Regions from separate parts of the Tigheibacillus halophilus genome, predicted to be linked through region 4. Evidence: predicted binding sites of a transcription regulator. Region 4 holds the regulator's gene; each other region holds the start of a gene.

Region 1 (4,632 bases), 450 kb from region 4:
GTTCCACACCTGTTCCTGCTCTCTGCCTTTTTCAATCTCGCCCGCATCATCATAATCGGAGCGCATTGTTTCAAGCCGCTGTGGCACATCGATTTTCTCCAGCAATGTATAAATAGCGATACAGCGTTCTTCAATGGTTTTTCTTCCTCTGACATTTTCATCGAATTCTTTCAGTCCTTGTAAAACCTGCTTCCGATAGATATTCAGCCGCTCCTGTGTCTTCTTTTCTGAGTCAGTTTGGGCTTTTTGGTCAAATCCGTGAAATCTACGAAAAACCCAAGGTTCATCGGAAAACCAACGTTTTCTGCCGCGTATTCCATATTCCAGCACATAGTCCTCCAACTCATCGACAGCATCGCTGTTTAAAGGACATTTTTTATCCGCCGCAGGAACAAAACCTGTTTTCAGCATACGAAAAACAGCATCATAACGCCAATCTCCTTCAACAGCCTCCAAGGCGGAGCGAATGAATTCGATCAATGGATGGTGGATCATCGGCCGTTTTTCATCAATAAAAACCGGAATATCGTAATCTCCGAAAATAGTGGCAATCAAATCATGATAAGTAGGGGCTTCACGGTTGAGAACGACAATGTCCCGAAAACGATACTTTTTTTCCCGGACTAGCCTGACAATTTCTTGTGCGGCTGCTTCCACTTCAGCGCGTGGATGAACGGCTTCAGCGATTTTGATTGGTACATCCCCACGGTACGCAGGAGCTGGGCGGGTATCAAAATTTTCTTCCAAATGGGCAAAATAAGGACGATTGATGAACTTTCCTTGTTTTGTATCTAAAATGACCGTATCCTCCACAGCTATCCCATTATCTTCTGCCAGCTGCTTAAGCGCATGATACGTTTCACTCGTTTGATGGAATAAATGTAACTCTGACAGGCTTTGTGTTTCAATATCGGTAGTCAAAGCAACTGTCACACAACGGCATTGCTTCAATAAAGCCTTCACAACTTCCAGCTCCTGAGGGGTAAACTGGTGAAAACCTGCTATATAAATTTCCGCCCGCTTCAATGAATCCGCCTGCCCAATCTTCTCCGCCAGTAATTGCAGTTGATCCTCACTATCAATATAATTGCCGGCCAATGCGAGATTCAATTTTTCATAGATGTACAGCAAATCATCCAGCTTTTCAATCAGAGCTCGTTCCCCCGGCTCTTTATGTACAAAGCCTTGCATATGGACAAGCTGCATTTGTAAAATCTCCGGTGTGACTTGATAGCGTTTGAACTCCGTGATCATTTTTTCAACTTGTTCAAGAAAACCTTGTTTTTCAGTAGCCTTTTGAAAAATATGCCATTTTTCGGATTTTTGTTCAATAATTTTCCGTAACATCATCTGAATACCGATGGAACTGATAAATTGCCTTGTAGCCCCTCCCGTTTCCTGTAAAATACGCCAAGCAAGCCTTGAAAAGCTGAATACCTGCGTACGGATACTGCCACAGAATTCGTGGTCGCCAAATAATGCATATTCCTGATCAAACGTCATCTGTTCTGGAACAAGATAATAAATTGGCGGTCCCTGCGGTTCATCCTTCGATTTTTGCTTGATTTCTTCTGTCAAAAAGGCATTTTTATCTGTACCCGCTCTTCCCACGACGAACCGTATTCCCATAAATACTCTCCTCCCTTTTTCCAATGATTAAAGGTTTTATCTCATAACTGTGTTATTTCAATGCATTTACAGATGGTAATTTGTTCTACGCACTTGAGACGCTTCTTTCAAGTGACATGAAATTTTATATAGACGCGCTTATATTGATGTATATGCAGTCAGAATGGCCTGAAACAGGGCCTCTGAAATGCAGCAGCAGATCTAGTTGAATAAGACCGGCCAATAGTGAAAAGAAAAAGCACATAAAGCATATCTATCGTAGCGGACATTTATCTTCGCATGCTTACGTATTTCTTGTTTTTTCGCACGTGTCGCCACAAGATACTGCCTTATGTACTATTTTAGCAAAAACCAGGGTACGCATATAGTTATTTGTTGTTTGTATGATGCCAATCTTGGTATGGAACCTCCCCTGAATCGATTTTTGTATTTTTTTGCAGCCTTCTTTCAATAAATTTGCCGAAAATCCAAAATAGCAAAATACATATTCCGATAACGGTAGTTTTGACAGGATTTTTTGCAAAAGATGTAATGCTGGAACCTACGTAGGCAATCGAAAAAATCATGACTGTTTTTCCCAGCAGTACAGCCAGGGCAAATTGTTTGAAATTGATTTTTGAGAGTCCGGCAACAACATTGATGATTGCGGAAGGTGAAAAAGGAAAACATAAAAGCAGGAATAAAGGGCCGAATCCATGTTTTTCCAACCATAGGGTTATTCGGCGTACCTGCTTGTTTTCCCTGATTCTTCTGAACCATGATTTCTTGCCTAAATACCGAATGAGAAAGAAAACGCCCATTGCACCAAGCGAAGCTCCCACCCAAGAGTAAATGAACCCAAAAAACAATCCATAGGCTGCCGCATTGGCAAATACAAATACGAACAGCGGCAAAACCGGGATAAAAGCTTCTAGGAATGGCAGCAGCAACCCCGGCAATGGTCCTAAACTCTGGTAACGGTCAAGCAGGTCTTGTATGTAATCATCAATTTTTCCTTGCTCCATCATCACCTGAAAATCTGCAATTATATTCAACACATACATGTGGTCGTCTCCTTACGGCAAAAGCATCTTTTCTATCTATTTTTGTCTAATGAAAACCTCTCCATACATTGTAAAACATAATTGAAAAAACAGATAGTATTTTCAAACTGCGCCTCTTTCTTTTCATTCATTCATAATTCATGTATTTTTTTTGCAGTTTCGTATATAATAGAACAAACGTTCCATTCATGGAGGAGGATATAGATGCGTCAGCTTAACGAAGAAGAGGCGAACATAGCCAACCGTTTCCTTTTTCTGTCTATGGCTATTGTCGTGTTGCACCAGGATAGCGCCTATATTCGCAAATCACCACTGAAAATCAAAGAAAATTACATTGAATTGATTGGAAAAATGATTACAATGGCCACTAACGAACGACGGCTGCTCCGCAAAAAGATGCAAGCGATGCATATGCAGGTGGTAACTCTTGACCAGAACGGATCCTTCACATCCTATTTATTCACCTGCCAAGGAAAGGAGGAAAAATGTAATTACTTTAATCCAGCCATTCGTAGCAAAGTAAAAGACTTGCTGGGCGAACTTATGCAAAAGGCTCAGCGACCATATCAGACCTCCGCTGCAAATGTCTGATGCGATGTTCCAGCAAAAAACGAAATTGAGCCGTACGTTCGAGCTGGTTCAGCATGATGCCATACGAGGTGTCAAAAACAACCCTGCGATTGTTCCTGAACTCCACTTCTGCACAGCCATTTTTTGTTTTATATAATGTCTTAACATGTGAATGGGCAATCCACGAACAATTGGGATTAGTGGGTGATAGGGTTGGAAGGAAATACATGCCGCTGAAGGGATCAATCGAGACGGGGGCTTTATGCGTGATACCGTAAACATCCCTGGTTCCTTCCTGCCTGCCTTTCAGGCTGCTGCCAAAAAATTTACAGGCTTGGTCGATCAACTTGCTAGGGGTGGAACGGATACTGTATTCATCATGTTCTTCCAGGGCCAGGGCTGCTGTCTTACCATGCTTGTCCGCACAGGCAATAACAGCCATTGTCAGAGGAGTGATTTCATACGATGAGGATTGGAAAGTATTCATCATTTAGTTCATCCTTTCATTGTTTAAATGAAAAGAAAGAGGACTTATTTACTAATTTACCAGATGTCTCCCCAAAAGTATAGCCAAATTAATACTTTTCCAACAATTTATCCTTCTTGTCGCTATATCACAGCATTTTTTTGCAAATGGAAAACACAGGCCCTGCTGCTCCACGGTACTGTTTACCTGCCGGGAGCAGGAAAACCTGCTGGGAGTGTATTGATACCCGGAGTGTGGAAAGGAATATTCAGTTTTGCGCTACTCATGGACGAGTCTGTCCCACACTTTTTTTCGGATGTCCAACACGCAAACGCCGCTATTCATTCGATAAAACCAAAGGGGATAGTCATCTGGCGTTTACTGCTTCCCGCAAACTGCGGCGCAATATTTTTCCCGTAGTATTTTTAGGGATTTCCTCAAGGAAAACGATATGTGTCGGTATTTTATATTTCGCCAAATGACTGCCGCAATACATGAGCACCTCATCCTCTGTCATTTCCACATCATTCGAAACAACAAAAGCTTGTACAGCCTCACCGCTATTGGAATCAGGCACACCAATAACTGCGGCTTCCGCTATTTGCGGATGGCTGAACAGTACTTCTTCTACCTCACGCGGATAAACATTATAACCGCCTACGAGAATCATATCCTTCTTGCGGTCAACAATGTAAAAATACCCTTCATCATCCATGCGCGCCATATCACCAGTATGTAACCAGCCGTCGATGATCGTGCTAGCCGTTTCTTCCGGCATTTTATAGTAGCCTTTCATGACATTAGGCCCTTTAACAACCAGCTCGCCGACTTCACCGGGAGGAAGCTCTTCTCCAAATTCATCCACTACTTTATTTTCTACATGCATGATATTCGTTCCGATCGAACCAGGCTTACGCGGCCGGT
Region 2 (4,632 bases), on a different contig from region 4:
CCGTTTTTTGGGGAAATCTGTGGTATGTTACAAGCAATTAGCTGAAAAGTATCACTAGCAAAAAGGTTTATCTTACTTGCAGTCCAATATGTGTAAGTGAAACGTATACAGGGCAGACCAAGTCTATCACACCTCGGCAAGTTGGCGCCATCGTCAACATCTGCTTGCCGAGGTGTTTTTTATAGTAAACATTTTCACAGTATAGTTGAATTATTTAGCCTGTTGAAATTAGGCTTGGTTGGATCATAAAATAAAATTATTGAATTTGGAATAAATGGATTATTACAAATTACAGTTTTCACATGTTATTTGAAATCAGCTTATGTTTAAAAGCTATTTTACACTATATGAACTGTAAAAATCATAGTTTATATGGATATATTCCACGTCACATCTTGTTCATTATTGAACATGAATCAAGTGACGCAAATCACGTGTAATCTTCACCTCGCCATTTACACTGGACTTGTAGATAAGTAAAACATCTATGAGTGATCATTCCGTACGAAACAGATATCTACAACTAAAAGACTAGTAGGCTGATTTTACCACGTGCTAAGATTTTCAAAAAAACACGGGAGTGAGGAAAATGAGGGCATCTCAAAGATTTCTTATTGTTTTTGCATTAGGTATCTCTGTGTTGCTGGCAGGTTGTGGAATAAGCAGCGATGTTGATGCGCAAACCAAAATGGCTGCTAAACAAGCTGCACAAGTTAAATCAAAATCAGAAGTAATTACACCACACAAAGATTTAAATCAAAAACCGGTACCCTTAAAAGTTAACCGTATTGGAGAACATGAAGTGAATATTGAAATGACTACACAAATCACTGACATTGAAATTGCTCCGAATGAGGTTTACAAGGCCTGGACTTTCAATGGTGAAGCACCAGGTCCATTAATCGTTGTAAACGAAGGAGATACGATGAATGTAACATTGAAAAACATGGACCCGCAGATCCCGCACAGTGTAGATTTTCACGCAGTTGAAACATCTCCATCGAAAAACTTTACAGATGTCGGACCAGGTAAAAGTGGAACATTCTCGTATACAGCTAATAGACCGGGAGTATTTATGTACCATTGTGCCACAGATCCAGTACTGTCACATATTGCAAATGGCATGCATGGCATCGTGGTTGTTAAACCGGCAAAAGGTTTTCCAACGGATGACAAGGTGGATAAAGAGTTCGCGGTTATTCAAAACGAATGGTACAACTACAATGATTTGGAAGACTTTGCAAATGGAGAACCGAAACATGTTGTGTTTTCTGCGAAAGCGTTGACAAAAGGAGACCGTAATACAAACGGGGACACATTTTCATTAAAAGATGAGCCGCTTTTAGCAAAAGCAGGCGATCGAATCCGACTCTATATCAATAATGTAGGGCCGAATGAAGTTAGCTCTTTCCACGTCATAGGTGCCCAGATGGATGTAGTTTATCTGGAAGGAAACCCCGAAAATCAGTTGAAGGGTATGCAAACCATACAATTACCAGCAAGTGGCGGAGCAGTTGTTGAATTTGAAGTAAAGGAGGAAGGAAGCTACTCTTTCGTAACCCATCAATTTAATCATGTTCAAAAAGGGGCTTCTGCCATTATCAAAGTTACTGCTGATGGAGAAGACGATGACAGTGCAACAATGAGTCACTAGTCATAAAGCAGAAGGGGGGCCTTATCCTGCTTTATGTATATCTGTTATAGACTTTCGTTTGAAAGAAAAGTAATGAAGAGGTGAAATTCATGAGATATACGTTCATTATTTTTCTATTAATTTGGTTCATCAATCAGAATGTCGCAACGTGTTATCAATTTTTCTAATGAAACATTGCAAATAGTAAGGACTGGAAAAAGTCAAAGGGAAATACTTGGAATTTTGAAGCGAATATAGAGAAGATTGTTTAATCATTTTAACGACAAATAAGCCTGCTTATTCCGGGGCTTATTTGTTTTTTATGTTCGATATATTCCATATGGCTTTTATTTTTGAAAATATACGTGCAAAAACAATCTTTGCTGATTCGATAATAAGGTTAATGGGTAAATTAATAAAGGTAACTTTTATGCATAAAAATAGAATATTTGTTCGTTGATGTGTTATAATGACGATACAGAAATCTATATTGTTTACAATTTTAAAGCAGCACGAGCATACTGCTTTTTATATATTTAAATGGGGAAAGGAATGGAGGAAGTCAGTTGGAAAATAACAAGTTTAACCTTATTTCTAAGTATGAACCTGATGGAGACCAGCCAAAGGCCATAGCAGAGCTGGTCAAGAAAGTGCTGGCCGGGCAGCGGCATCAGACACTGCTTGGTGCAACAGGGACAGGCAAAACATTCACTGTTTCAAATGTCGTGAAGGAAATCAACCGGCCAACCCTTGTCATCGCCCATAACAAGACTTTAGCGGGCCAGTTGTACAGTGAGTTCAAAGAATTTTTTCCTAACAATGCAGTTGAATATTTTGTCAGCTTCTATGATTATTATCAGCCGGAAGCATATGTCCCTTCTACAGATACGTTCATCGAAAAAGATGCCAGTATTAATGACGAGATTGATAAATTGCGGCACTCGGCAACCTCGTCCTTGTTTGAGCGGAATGATGTGTTGATTGTAGCAAGTGTTTCCAGCATCTTTGGCCTCGGTTCTCCTATAGAATACGGCAGCCAGGTCGTATCACTAAGAATTGGCATGGAAAAAGAACGTGATGACCTGTTGCGGGATTTTGTGAATATCCAATATGCTCGCAATGATATTGATTTTAAGCGTGGTACATTTCGCGTACGCGGTGACTCCGTTGAAGTAATTCCAGCTTCGAGAGAAAAAAACTGTATCCGTATTGAGTTTTTTGGCGATGAGATCGACCGAATTCGCGAAGTGGATGCACTAACAGGGGAAATTATCGGGGACCGTGAGCATGTCGCCATTTTTCCTGCTTCACACTATGTGACACGGGAGGAAAAATTGAAACTGGCTATTGAAAGAATAGAAGCAGAGTTAGAAGAACGCTTGAAAGAATTGCATGACCAGAATAAATTGTTGGAAGCACAGCGTTTACAGCAGCGTACGAATTATGATATCGAGATGATGAAGGAAATGGGATTTTGCTCGGGTATCGAAAATTATTCCCGCCATTTGAATTTAAAGGAAAAAGGAGCAACTCCATATACATTGTTCGATTATTTTCCGGAGGATTTTCTGGTGATTGTGGATGAATCACATGTCACACTGCCGCAAGTACGCGGAATGTACAATGGTGACAGAGCTAGAAAACAAGTGTTGGTCGATCATGGTTTCCGCCTTCCTTCGGCACTGGACAACAGACCGTTGAGATTTGAAGAGTTTGAGCAAAAAACAAAACAGCTTATCTATGTTTCTGCAACTCCAGGCCCCTATGAATTGGAACATGCACCTGATGTAACAGAACAGATTATCCGCCCGACAGGTCTGCTGGATCCTGAAGTGGAAGTCAGGCCGATCAAGGGTCAAATCGATGACTTGATTGCAGAGATTAATAAAAGAGTTGAAAAAAACGAGCGGGTGCTTGTCACAACGCTGACAAAGAAGATGTCAGAGGATTTGACTGACTACTTAAAAGAAATCGGGATTAAAGTGACATACTTGCACTCTGAAATCAAAACCCTGGAACGTACAGAAATTATCCGGGAGCTGCGGCTTGGAAAACATGATGTGCTGGTTGGGATTAATCTGTTGCGGGAAGGCTTGGATATCCCGGAAGTCTCACTGGTCGCTATATTGGATGCGGATAAAGAAGGATTTTTGCGGTCGGAACGTTCGTTGGTACAGACGATGGGCCGGGCCGCGCGTAATGAAAACGGAAAAGTTGTCATGTACGCAGATACCATCACGAATTCCATGAAGGCTGCAATTGACGAAACAAATCGCCGCCGTGAAATACAGATGGCTTATAATGAAAAACACCATATCGTTCCGAAAACGATTAAAAAAGAAGTGCATGAATCTATCAGAGCGACTGTTGCTGCAGAAACCGGCGAGGATTATGTAACAGATAAGAAACTCAAAAAAATGCCAACTGAAGAGAAGGAAAAAGTGATTGAAAAGATGGAAAAGGAAATGCGGGAAGCTGCAAAAGAACTCGATTTCGAGCGTGCGGCGGAGCTGCGTGATGTGCTTTTCCAATTGAAGACCGATGTTTAATATAGTCATGCAGGGAGGGGAAGAAGGAATTCACCTTCCGAAAAAGGTTCACACTTCCGTATATCAAGAATCAGCAGTCTTTCCAAGTGATGGACATTCGTTCTAAAAAACAACTACCATAAAAATTACTAAATACAGTTTCACTTTGTATCGTTAAATTCAAATTGTGGAAGGAAGATTCGTTCATGCCAAGCAAGTCAATCAAGATTCAAGGTGCTAGAGCGCATAATTTGAAAAACATCAGCATCAATATCCCAAAAAACAAATTAGTTGTGGTAACCGGGTTGTCGGGTTCAGGAAAATCTTCGCTAGCTTTTGATACGATTTATGCTGAAGGACAACGCAGATATGTTGAATCACTTTCAGCATATGCACGCCAATTTTTAGGTCAAATGGATAAACCGGATGTGGATTCAATTGAAGGCTTGTCACCGGCGATTTCCATAGATC
Region 3 (4,632 bases), 300 kb from region 4:
AGGATCAAGGTATTTTTCTTGCAGCTTTGATTCAGGCACCATTTCTTGAACCGTATGTTTGATGAAAGATTTTAGTGTTGCCCGTTTTCCCATTCTGTCCACCCCGTTTCATATGATTGCTCTCATCATACCCCTGAACGGGAAACTCTGCCACATTCCCAGGTAGTAGACATCCTCCGCCTCTGGTTGGGGAATGTTAATTGCTAAAGTCCATTTTCCAGTTATAATAGCTGCTGTCTTCGTTCTTTTCATATCGTAAAAACGCATCGAACTTTTTCCCCTGCTTGCTGGTCAGCCCCTTAGCGAGTACCCGGTTTTGTCGCAACAGTTCTTTCACCATTGTTTTTGTTGGTTTTTTCTTCATCGAAGCGAGGTATTTATCATTTTTCCAAATGACATATTTGCACCCTTTCTTCCAGTTGCTGCATCCAAACCCCTTAGAATTCTCAGTTATGGTACCCCCGCATGCAGGACATTTTCCAAGCACCTCGAAAGCTTTGCCCCGCTTGGTACCGGATTGCTTTGTGACCGTTCGGATGACTGCATCTTGATCCTGCTTGATTTGGTCTACTGCACTGCGGGTGAAATCGCTGATCAACGTCATAAAGGCCGACTTTTTGACACGGCCTTTTTCGATATCTGCAAGCGTTTTTTCAAGTCGGCCGGTAAATTCCAAATCAAATAAGGATGGGACGGGGAACATTTCTACCAGTTTTTTTCCAGTATCTGTACAAGTTAAATGTTTTCCATCCGCAGCAATATATCCTGCCGTTTTCAGTTTTGCGATCGTTTCGGCTCGCGTTGCAGCTGTCCCTATAGAGAATCCCGCCATAATGCTTTCCATCATTGCAGCTGAATCCTCTTCCTTAAAGCTTCTTCCACATGTTTCCATTATTTTCAGTAATGTTTTTTCCGTATGCCGCTTTGGCGGCTTTGTCTCGTGCTTGCTGATATCTGCTTTTATCAGCTGGGTCTGTTCACTCTCCTCCACGTATGGCAGATGCTTGTCTGTTGCTGGTATACTTTCCACTTGCTTCCAGCCTGCTTCCAACAATACCTTTCCTTTGGAAACAAATACGCCCTTGACACCAGCTTCAGGAACTGTCGTTTGCAGCATGGTTTCTTCATAAAGTGCTGGCGGCATAAACTGCATGATAAAACGGTTTTTGATTGTTTCATAGACAATTTTCTCGTCTGCACCCAGTCTTTTAGGCAGTTTATAAGTCGGTGTGATAGCGCTGTGGCTTTCCACTTTTGCATTGTTGAATATCCGCTTGCTTTTGGAAAACTTGATACTGCTCCTATAAGATAGGTTCACTGACAAGGCATCCAATACTTTTTTCGTTTTTCCTGTCAGGCTTTCTTCCAAAGCTAGACTGGATGTTCTAGGGTATGTGATGAACTTCTTCTCATACAAAGATTGCGCGAACTTGAGCACTTTGCCAGCCGTCCAACCATTATATTTATTCGTGATGTAACCTTGTAAATTGGAAAGATTGAACAATAATGGCGGCAACTCTTTACGTTTTTCCACTTTTTTGTCGGTGATAATTCCATCTTTCCCCTGAAGCTTTTCACGTATTTCCTCCAATTCGGCTTGTGCAGAAAACTTATCCTTTTTACCGACAGTATATGTACCTTCATAAGATTGATTGCTGTTCGTCTGAAAAGTTGCTGATAACTTAAAATAATCCTCTGGAACAAAAGCAGCGATTTCCTTGTCTCGATCGTAAATTATTTTCAGTGTAGGCATGAGTACCCTGCCAATATTCAGTACCATCCCGCGGCCTTTTTGATATTTCAATGTCGCTACGGATGTCAAGTTAATGCCAATCAGCCAGTCTGCCCATTGTCTGCTCATTCCCGCATCAAGTAGCGGACGCAACTCTTGGTTGGGTTTTACATACCGCAGGCCTTCCAGTACTGCATCTTCTGTCCATTCATTCAGTAAAAGCCTGTAAACAGCTTTTTTTGGCTTAGCCTGGTAGATGATGCTGTCTCCGATCAATTGACCTTCCCGGTCGAAATCACAGGCTGAAATGATGGTTTCCACATCCCGGCGTCTCATAAGCTGATGTATCGTCTTCAGTTGTTTAGCCGCACTCGGACCTGATGAACCTTTGGAACGTGATGAGGATTTTTTTGATTTATACTGGAACTGGGCAGGAATGAAAGGAAAATTTTCCATTTTCCACCGGGCCATTTTGGCATCATAATCCTTAGCATCATATAACTCCAGCAAATGGCCATAAGCCCAAGTGATAATATACCCCTTATCTTCATAATAACCTTCTTTTTTTGTTTTTATAGATAGCGCATCAGCGATGTTCTTGGCTACAGAAGGTTTTTCTGCGAGTATGAATGTAAGTCCCATTTACTGGCCCAGCTCCCTTACCATAATATTTTTTGACTGGGGTTCTTTTGCCGAATAACTAAAACCATATTTATTCGTTTCTTCCCCCGAACGAAATGCTTTCACCGAAGTGATCCCTGCAACCACACTCATTTATCGCAGACTATCAATATAGTGCTACACATCAGTGAAATATGGGATGCTGCATATCCATTAAGAAAACCACTTCACTTTACGGCCTGCAACAATACGAACGTGAATTCCCTTCTTCCAGTTTGGATGATACTACTGAAAAAGTCAATCTGTAACCATATTGATTAACGATCACCTATCTAGATTAGAACCAGCTGTATCTTGACAGCTCTTGACCCTCACATTCTCGTATGGTAAGTCTCCGTCAATTCATGTGTAAACAGCAATGATGATGACATCATCGTCCAAAAGTTCCTTTGTAGCTGCCAGCCCATTTTCAAATAACTTCGTAATAACTTGACGATACTTGATAATGAGAATCGTTTTATTTTTAGGAGAATGATTTCGAAGATTAGTATGGCCATAGGAGATCTATTCATGGAAAAGGTAATTGATAGGTTTGGAGCCATTTTATAGCTGCTTGCTGACAGGCCAAATAGAATATTTGTTTTCAAACTTCCGCTTACTTATAATAAAGTTATAGATAAATTAAAGGAGCTGTTGTATATGTACAGAACGGTTACTGATTTTCTATCAGATTGGGACGAAGCGGCAAAAGGTACCACACAAGCACTGCAAGCTTTTAGAGATGAAAAACTGGATCAAGCCATTGTAGAAGGGCATAATACATTGCGCTGGCTCGGGTGGCATCTGGCTACAAGCCCAGCTTTTTTCGCAGGCTTGACCGGTCTCGATGTGGAGGCTGCAAAACAAGAAGAAAATGTTCCAGGGGAATCAGAAAAAATGGTGGCTGCATACAAGAAAATCGCTGATGATATCCATCATGAAGCGGAAAAGAAATTGACAGATGAAAAAATGGCAGAAACCGTGGAAGCGTTTGGACAACAAGTGCCACGCGGTGCGATCCTAAGAAAATTGATCGATCATCAAACACATCACCGCGGACAGATAACTGTGCTCCTGCGTCAGGCAGGGTTGCATGTGCCAGGTGTGATGGGTCCTACCAAAGAAGATCAATAAAAAAACGGCTGTCTTGCTCTAAAAGACAGCCGTTTTTTCTACATATAATCAAGTATGTCAATCATCTTATCCTCTATATCAGGGCCATCTTCTTCATCCAGGAGATTATTCAGCATGATGGAAAAAATCAACCTTTTGCCCGATTTGGGACGCATATAACCAGAAAGGGTGCTCACCCCGAAAATTGTGCCGGTTTTCGCCGCCACGTTTCTACCGGTCAGGCGTTCACGTAATGTCCCACCCGCCATCCGTTCTTTTTTTCCAGCAATTGGTAAACTTCGGTAGTAAGTATCGAACCAAGGTTTTTTCTGGATAAAAAATAGTAGATTTGTCAGCTGTTGCGGAGCAATCAAATTCACATGTGAGATGCCCGACCCATCCCGAAGTAAAATGTTATCTGTGTCTATTCCAAATGATGCGGCGTTTTCCAGTACCACTTCCATGCCAAGGTCCCAGCTCCCTTCTCCCCGGACCACTTTTCCCATTTCCTTGACAAGTATTTCACCATGTCCATTGTTGCTCAGCTTCATGAAAGGGATAAGCAGTTCGCAAAGTGGAATTGATTCATGCTGCATCAGAAGTTTACCTGTTTCAGGAACAGCGTCGACTTTTGCATTTCCAGATATATGTATGCCTTTTTGTCTCAGCTTATCCACCCACACCGACAACACATATGCTGTCGGTTCCCAGACAGCAATCCACTCGCTTTCCTTTTCAGCCGTTAGTGGAATTGCCCCGTTCATTATCACCGTATTCTCACCATGTTTGCGCAAAAACTCTATTCCAACATCATTGGTTTGTTCCGCCACAGTAATGGCATTATTTTCTATGTGGATATAATTTGTATCCGGATAGAGAGAAACCTCCACTGGTGACCCGTCACCAAGGCCCGGCCGAACATTAATCTTGACCGTTCCTGCGTCATAATCATTATCAGGGGATAAAGTCAGTGCGCTCACCTGTGCACCGTAATAACAATGTTCATCTAACCACATCATATCCGGCGATAAGCGAACATTATCATACCATGTGTCATCGGCCACGATGTCACCGGTAATTTTTCTGATTCCAAAGCGATGGTACAAATCTGCTGTAAACTGTTCCAA
Region 4 (4,632 bases):
CCTGACTTTTTTTGGTGTCACATCATTTCCTTCGGGGTCGATTACAGTCATTGTCTGTAATTGATTTTTGAAAGATTGGCGCACATTTTTCAAATACTCAGCTCTTAGCGCTTTCTGTTCTTGTTTCTCCGCTTCGGATAACCCTTCTTGCTTGGATTTCTTCGCGAGTGCATTGATGCGATCCAGTTTATTTTTTGAAATCATATTTTTCCTCCCGTTAAGCATAATCAAAGCCTCGGTTAAAAATAAAAAGCAAGAACATACTCATGGTATGTCCTTGCCTTTATCTTACCTGTTGCCATCATCGCAATCAAGTTTTTTGATACTCCTGAAAGCGCCGGTGTACCGTTGCCTTGGAAACATCGTAACCTTGCCCCTGCAATGTATGAGCGATCTCTTGGAAAGTCAAATTCTTGGAGCGCAGCTTTATCAGCTCGTCCATGGGGAATTCTTTACGCTGTTTACCAGGAGCCCTGTCTTTATGCATCATATTCCGTCCGGGATTGTATCCTTGTGCGACAGCCCTCTTCATTCCACGGCTGATTTTGGCGTTATGCAATTTCCGCTGATATTCCTCTACAATCCCCACAATCTGCAACACCATGGCATCCGCTTCAGACAAAACCATTTCTCCGCCATTGACCGCTGTATAAACCTGTACATTCATCTTTTGCAATTGATGGAATAAGGCAATTTTAGCATTGCCTCTTCCCAGTCTGGTTTCATCCTGAATAAGCAGTATTTCTGCTTTTTTTTCCGCAAAGCATTCCAAGATTTCAAAAACACCATCTCTGTCAACGTCGTACCCGCTTGCCTGTTCCGTTATAACATCAGCCACATCGATTTCCAGATTTGCAGACAAACGGAGCAATTCTTCTTCCTGCCTTACAAGAGACGATTCCTGTGTATGTTTGTCAGTGCTGACACGACAATATATGATTGCTTTTTTCATATAGATTTCTCCAACCTAGTATTCATATTTCTATAATAAAGAATCAAGATGTTATTAATGATACATACAAAAATACAAGTGATAAAGCAAAAGCTACAAAATAAAATACATCTGTTTTCGTCAATTTCCCAAACATATTGCCCCTCCTCACATTTGAGAACCTTTGTTCTAATTTGATTATAACAGAACAAAGGTTCCTGTCAAGCGTTTTTAGAACTAATGTTTGCTTTACCATATGAACCATGGTAAACTATCATTAATAAAATCTATGTGTGAGGTGTGTTTTTATGACAAAAATGTCAAAGCGCCAACAAGCCATTCTTGACTATATCAAATCTGAAGTAAGTAAAAAGGGCTATCCGCCTTCGGTACGGGAAATTGCTATGGCAGTCGGACTCGCTTCCAGTTCGACAGTGCATGGTCATTTAGCTAGATTGGAAAATAAAGGTTATATACGAAGAGATCCGACAAAACCCAGAGCAATTGAAATTCTTGATCCATCCGGACAAGGCAGCATTCCAAAAGATGACGCCTTCTATGCTCCTTTAATCGGTAAAGTTACAGCGGGGATACCAATTACTGCTGTTGAAAACATAGAGGAGTTCCTGCCGATTCCAAAATCAGTAGCAAGTCCTGATGAAAACACATTCGTCTTGGTCATCGATGGTGAAAGCATGATTGAGGCAGGAATCCTTGATGGCGATAAAGTAATCGTCAAACAACAGAATACTGCTCAAAACGGTGAAATTGTTGTAGCGATGACAGAGGATAACGAAGCAACAGTAAAGAGATTTTATAAGGAAAAGAACTATATCCGATTACAACCGGAAAACGCCACGATGGAACCGCTCATTTATGATAATGTTTCTATTCTTGGTAAAGTAATTGGTCTCTATCGTTCCATTCATTGATAATAAATGCTTGCCGCTCAATGGCAAGCATTTGTATTATATGTTGCATGATTTTTGCATACTCTCATAAAAAAGTTATTTTGGGAAAACCTACATGATAACAAAAACCTGTGGAAAGGTGATACTCATGGAAGAATTCCCGGTCATACATACAACCATACTGGATGGAGTCATAGCAGTTCCTGCAATAATACTCTTAACCCAGTTATTCAAAGCTTTTCCAATACCCAAGCCTTATTATCCCACCATAGCGTCTTTCTTTGGTTTTTTTATTTCTATTTTCATCAGCCATCGTCATGATATATGGGCCGGCTTGTTTATGGGCGGATTTTATGGAGCTGCGGCTGTTGGCACATACGCTTCATTGAAAACCAGTTGGATTGCTTATAAAAAGAAAAAAGCCGTTAAAAAACGGCAGCTCGGTAAAGCCTGAAAAACGTAAATCACCACATCGTATATGCAACAAAGCATCCTTTACCCAATCGAAAAAACTGCAGAGATACATCGTATCCTGCAATTTTTTTAACTTTCGTTTATTATCTTTCATGATCATGCTTCTTTTCATGCTTGGTTTTGAAATAGTCACCACCTTTTCTTCTGACCTCGTCAGTTCCCCAGTAGTTATCCTTATCTAGCTTCCTCAGTTTAGGAATGTGCTTTGAACAATGAATATACGCCTCTTCTATCTCAATCACAACCCATCTTTCTGCTTTAGCCGCTTCTTTTTCCTTCATTTTTTTCATCACCTGATCCATTGCCGGCAACTGTTTGTTCTCTACAATGGCGGCTTTTCCGTTCACATGAAGCCCAATACAGTGTTCAAAAAAGTCTATGAACATAAGGCCGACATGCGGATTTTCTTCTATATTTCCTAAACTCGCCATCACACCATTTCCTTTATACTCTGGATAAATCAGCAATTTCTCATGTATCACCTTTACAAAACCTTTAGGGCCAGCCCTGAAGGAAGAATCACAGTTTCCATCTTTATCCGCAGTCGATATAAACATCATACTTTGTTCAGAAATGAAATCTATCATTACTCCATTGAGGTGATGCAGCATCTGGTTATTATAAAAGGCCGCCGCTTTTTTTACCGTTCCATACTTTTCTTGCAAAAGATGTTCTCCACGCAATTCTGCCATTTCTTAAATCCTTCCATTTTTTTATTAATGCTAGTTTACCACAACATGTTTTGGGGGGGGGGGAACAAACAAGAAATTGGCAACAGGCAAATAAACAGATAAAAAAATACTGCCCAACTTGACGCTTATATGGACAGTATCCTAAAATGATTATTTTTGTGGGTATTTTGTGGGTGGCCATCTATTCTCACTCAATTATTTGGCCGCATCCACAATCTAAAACCCAGTCATACCGAGCTTAATACAGGCTCAAGTACTGCTCGCGTTCCCAAGGGTGAACAGTTGTTCGGAACATGTCCCACTCAATTTCTTTTGCCTCGATAAAATGTTCATACAAATGAGCTCCCATAGCCTCTATCATTGTTTCATCTTTAGTCAATTTTGTTAAAGCTTCCTTCAATGTTGCCGGCAGATTGACAATTCCGTTTTCCTTTCTTTCTTCCGCTGTCATATCATAAATATTCCCATTGACAGGGGTTGGTGGGGCCATTTTATTTTCCACTCCGTCAAGGCCTGCTGCCAAAAGCACAGCCATAGCCATATATGGGTTGGCAGTGGGATCCACACTTCTTAATTCCACTCTTGTGCTTAGACCTCTCGAAAAAGGAATACGCAGTAATGGACTTCGGTTTTGTGCAGACCAGGCAACATAACACGGTGCTTCATAACCGGGCACAAGACGTTTATAAGAATTTACTGTAGGATTCGTAACAGCTGTGAAATTGTTCGCATGTTTAAGCAACCCGGCGATGAATTGATATGCTGTTGTACTTAATTCCATATCTCCTGATTCGTCAAAAAATACATTTTTTCCCTTGTTGAACAAAGACATATTGACGTGCATACCAGATCCGAAAACCCCGAATAGAGGCTTTGGCATGAATGTGGCATGCAAATTATGTTTTCTTGCAATTGTTTTAACGACTAATTTGAACGTTTGAATATCATCGCAATGGCGAACCGCGTCTGAATACTTGAAATCTATCTCATGTTGTCCAGGTGCCCCTTCGTGATGGGAAGCTTCAATTTCAAAACCCATTTCCTCCAGTTCCAAAACGATATCCCTTCGGCAATTTTCCCCCAAATCTGTCGGGGCCAAGTCGAAATAGCCGCCGTGGTCATTCAGCTCCAGGGAAGGTTCACCATACTCATCCAGCTTGAACAGAAAGAACTCCGGCTCTGTGCCAATATTGAAATCAGTGAACCCTAACTTTTCCATCCGCTTGAGATTACGTTTGAGATTGTAACGCGGGCAACCTTCAAAAGGTGTACCGTCAGGATTGTATATATCACAGATGAACCTGGCTACTTTGCCTTTTTCAGATGTCCAGGGAAACACGACGAAAGAATCGATATCAGGATGCAGGTACATATCCGATTCTTCAATCCTTACAAAACCTTCAATAGATGATCCGTCAAACATCATTTTATTATCCAATGCTTTATCGAGCTGGCTTAATGGAATTTCCACATTTTTGATTGTGCCGAGCATGTCGGTGAACTGCAATCGTATAAACCTTACATTGTCTTCTTTTATCATTCTCATAATATCTTCTCTTGTATATCGTGATCCCACTTGCAAACTCCTCCTAAAAAGTCATTCTTTCATTACATTCCCTAATTT

What was found. Region 4 encodes LexA, which represses DNA repair genes until DNA is damaged. Its sites were predicted from a motif close to CGAACATATGTTCG; they were not measured.
Region 1: the regulator LexA is predicted to act here: its motif matches at 2,843-2,856, upstream of ACFSMW_RS01885 (YhjD family protein).
Region 2: the regulator LexA is predicted to act here: its motif matches at 2,076-2,089, upstream of uvrB (excinuclease ABC subunit UvrB).
Region 3: the regulator LexA is predicted to act here: its motif matches at 2,604-2,617, upstream of ACFSMW_RS02765 (type IA DNA topoisomerase).

What each region holds. Positions count from the first base shown of each region.
Region 1 is NZ_JBHUIZ010000003.1:284,287-288,918, reverse strand. It holds gene addB (helicase-exonuclease AddAB subunit AddB) at 1-1,629, opposite strand, end outside; gene ACFSMW_RS01890 (TVP38/TMEM64 family protein) at 1,998-2,672, opposite strand; gene ACFSMW_RS01885 (YhjD family protein) at 2,877-3,263, shown strand; gene ACFSMW_RS01880 (competence protein ComK) at 3,214-3,732, opposite strand; gene ACFSMW_RS01875 (fatty acid--CoA ligase family protein) at 4,076-4,632, opposite strand, start outside.
Region 2 is NZ_JBHUIZ010000017.1:52,559-57,190, forward strand. It holds gene ACFSMW_RS18745 (multicopper oxidase domain-containing protein) at 590-1,654, shown strand; gene uvrB (excinuclease ABC subunit UvrB) at 2,200-4,182, shown strand; gene uvrA (excinuclease ABC subunit UvrA) at 4,368-4,632, shown strand, end outside.
Region 3 is NZ_JBHUIZ010000003.1:443,211-447,842, reverse strand. It holds gene ACFSMW_RS02770 (DUF4097 family beta strand repeat-containing protein) at 1-93, opposite strand, end outside; gene ACFSMW_RS02765 (type IA DNA topoisomerase) at 197-2,374, opposite strand; gene ACFSMW_RS02760 (DinB family protein) at 3,053-3,526, shown strand; gene dacB (D-alanyl-D-alanine carboxypeptidase/D-alanyl-D-alanine endopeptidase) at 3,565-4,632, opposite strand, start outside.
Region 4 is NZ_JBHUIZ010000003.1:738,526-743,157, reverse strand. It holds gene ACFSMW_RS04225 (DUF896 domain-containing protein) at 1-204, opposite strand, end outside; gene ACFSMW_RS04220 (YneB family resolvase-like protein) at 311-952, opposite strand; gene lexA (transcriptional repressor LexA) at 1,240-1,863, shown strand; gene ACFSMW_RS04210 (hypothetical protein) at 1,991-2,296, shown strand; gene ACFSMW_RS04205 (pyridoxamine 5'-phosphate oxidase family protein) at 2,400-3,008, opposite strand; gene glnA (type I glutamate--ammonia ligase) at 3,247-4,554, opposite strand; gene ACFSMW_RS04195 (methionine gamma-lyase family protein) at 4,626-4,632, opposite strand, start outside.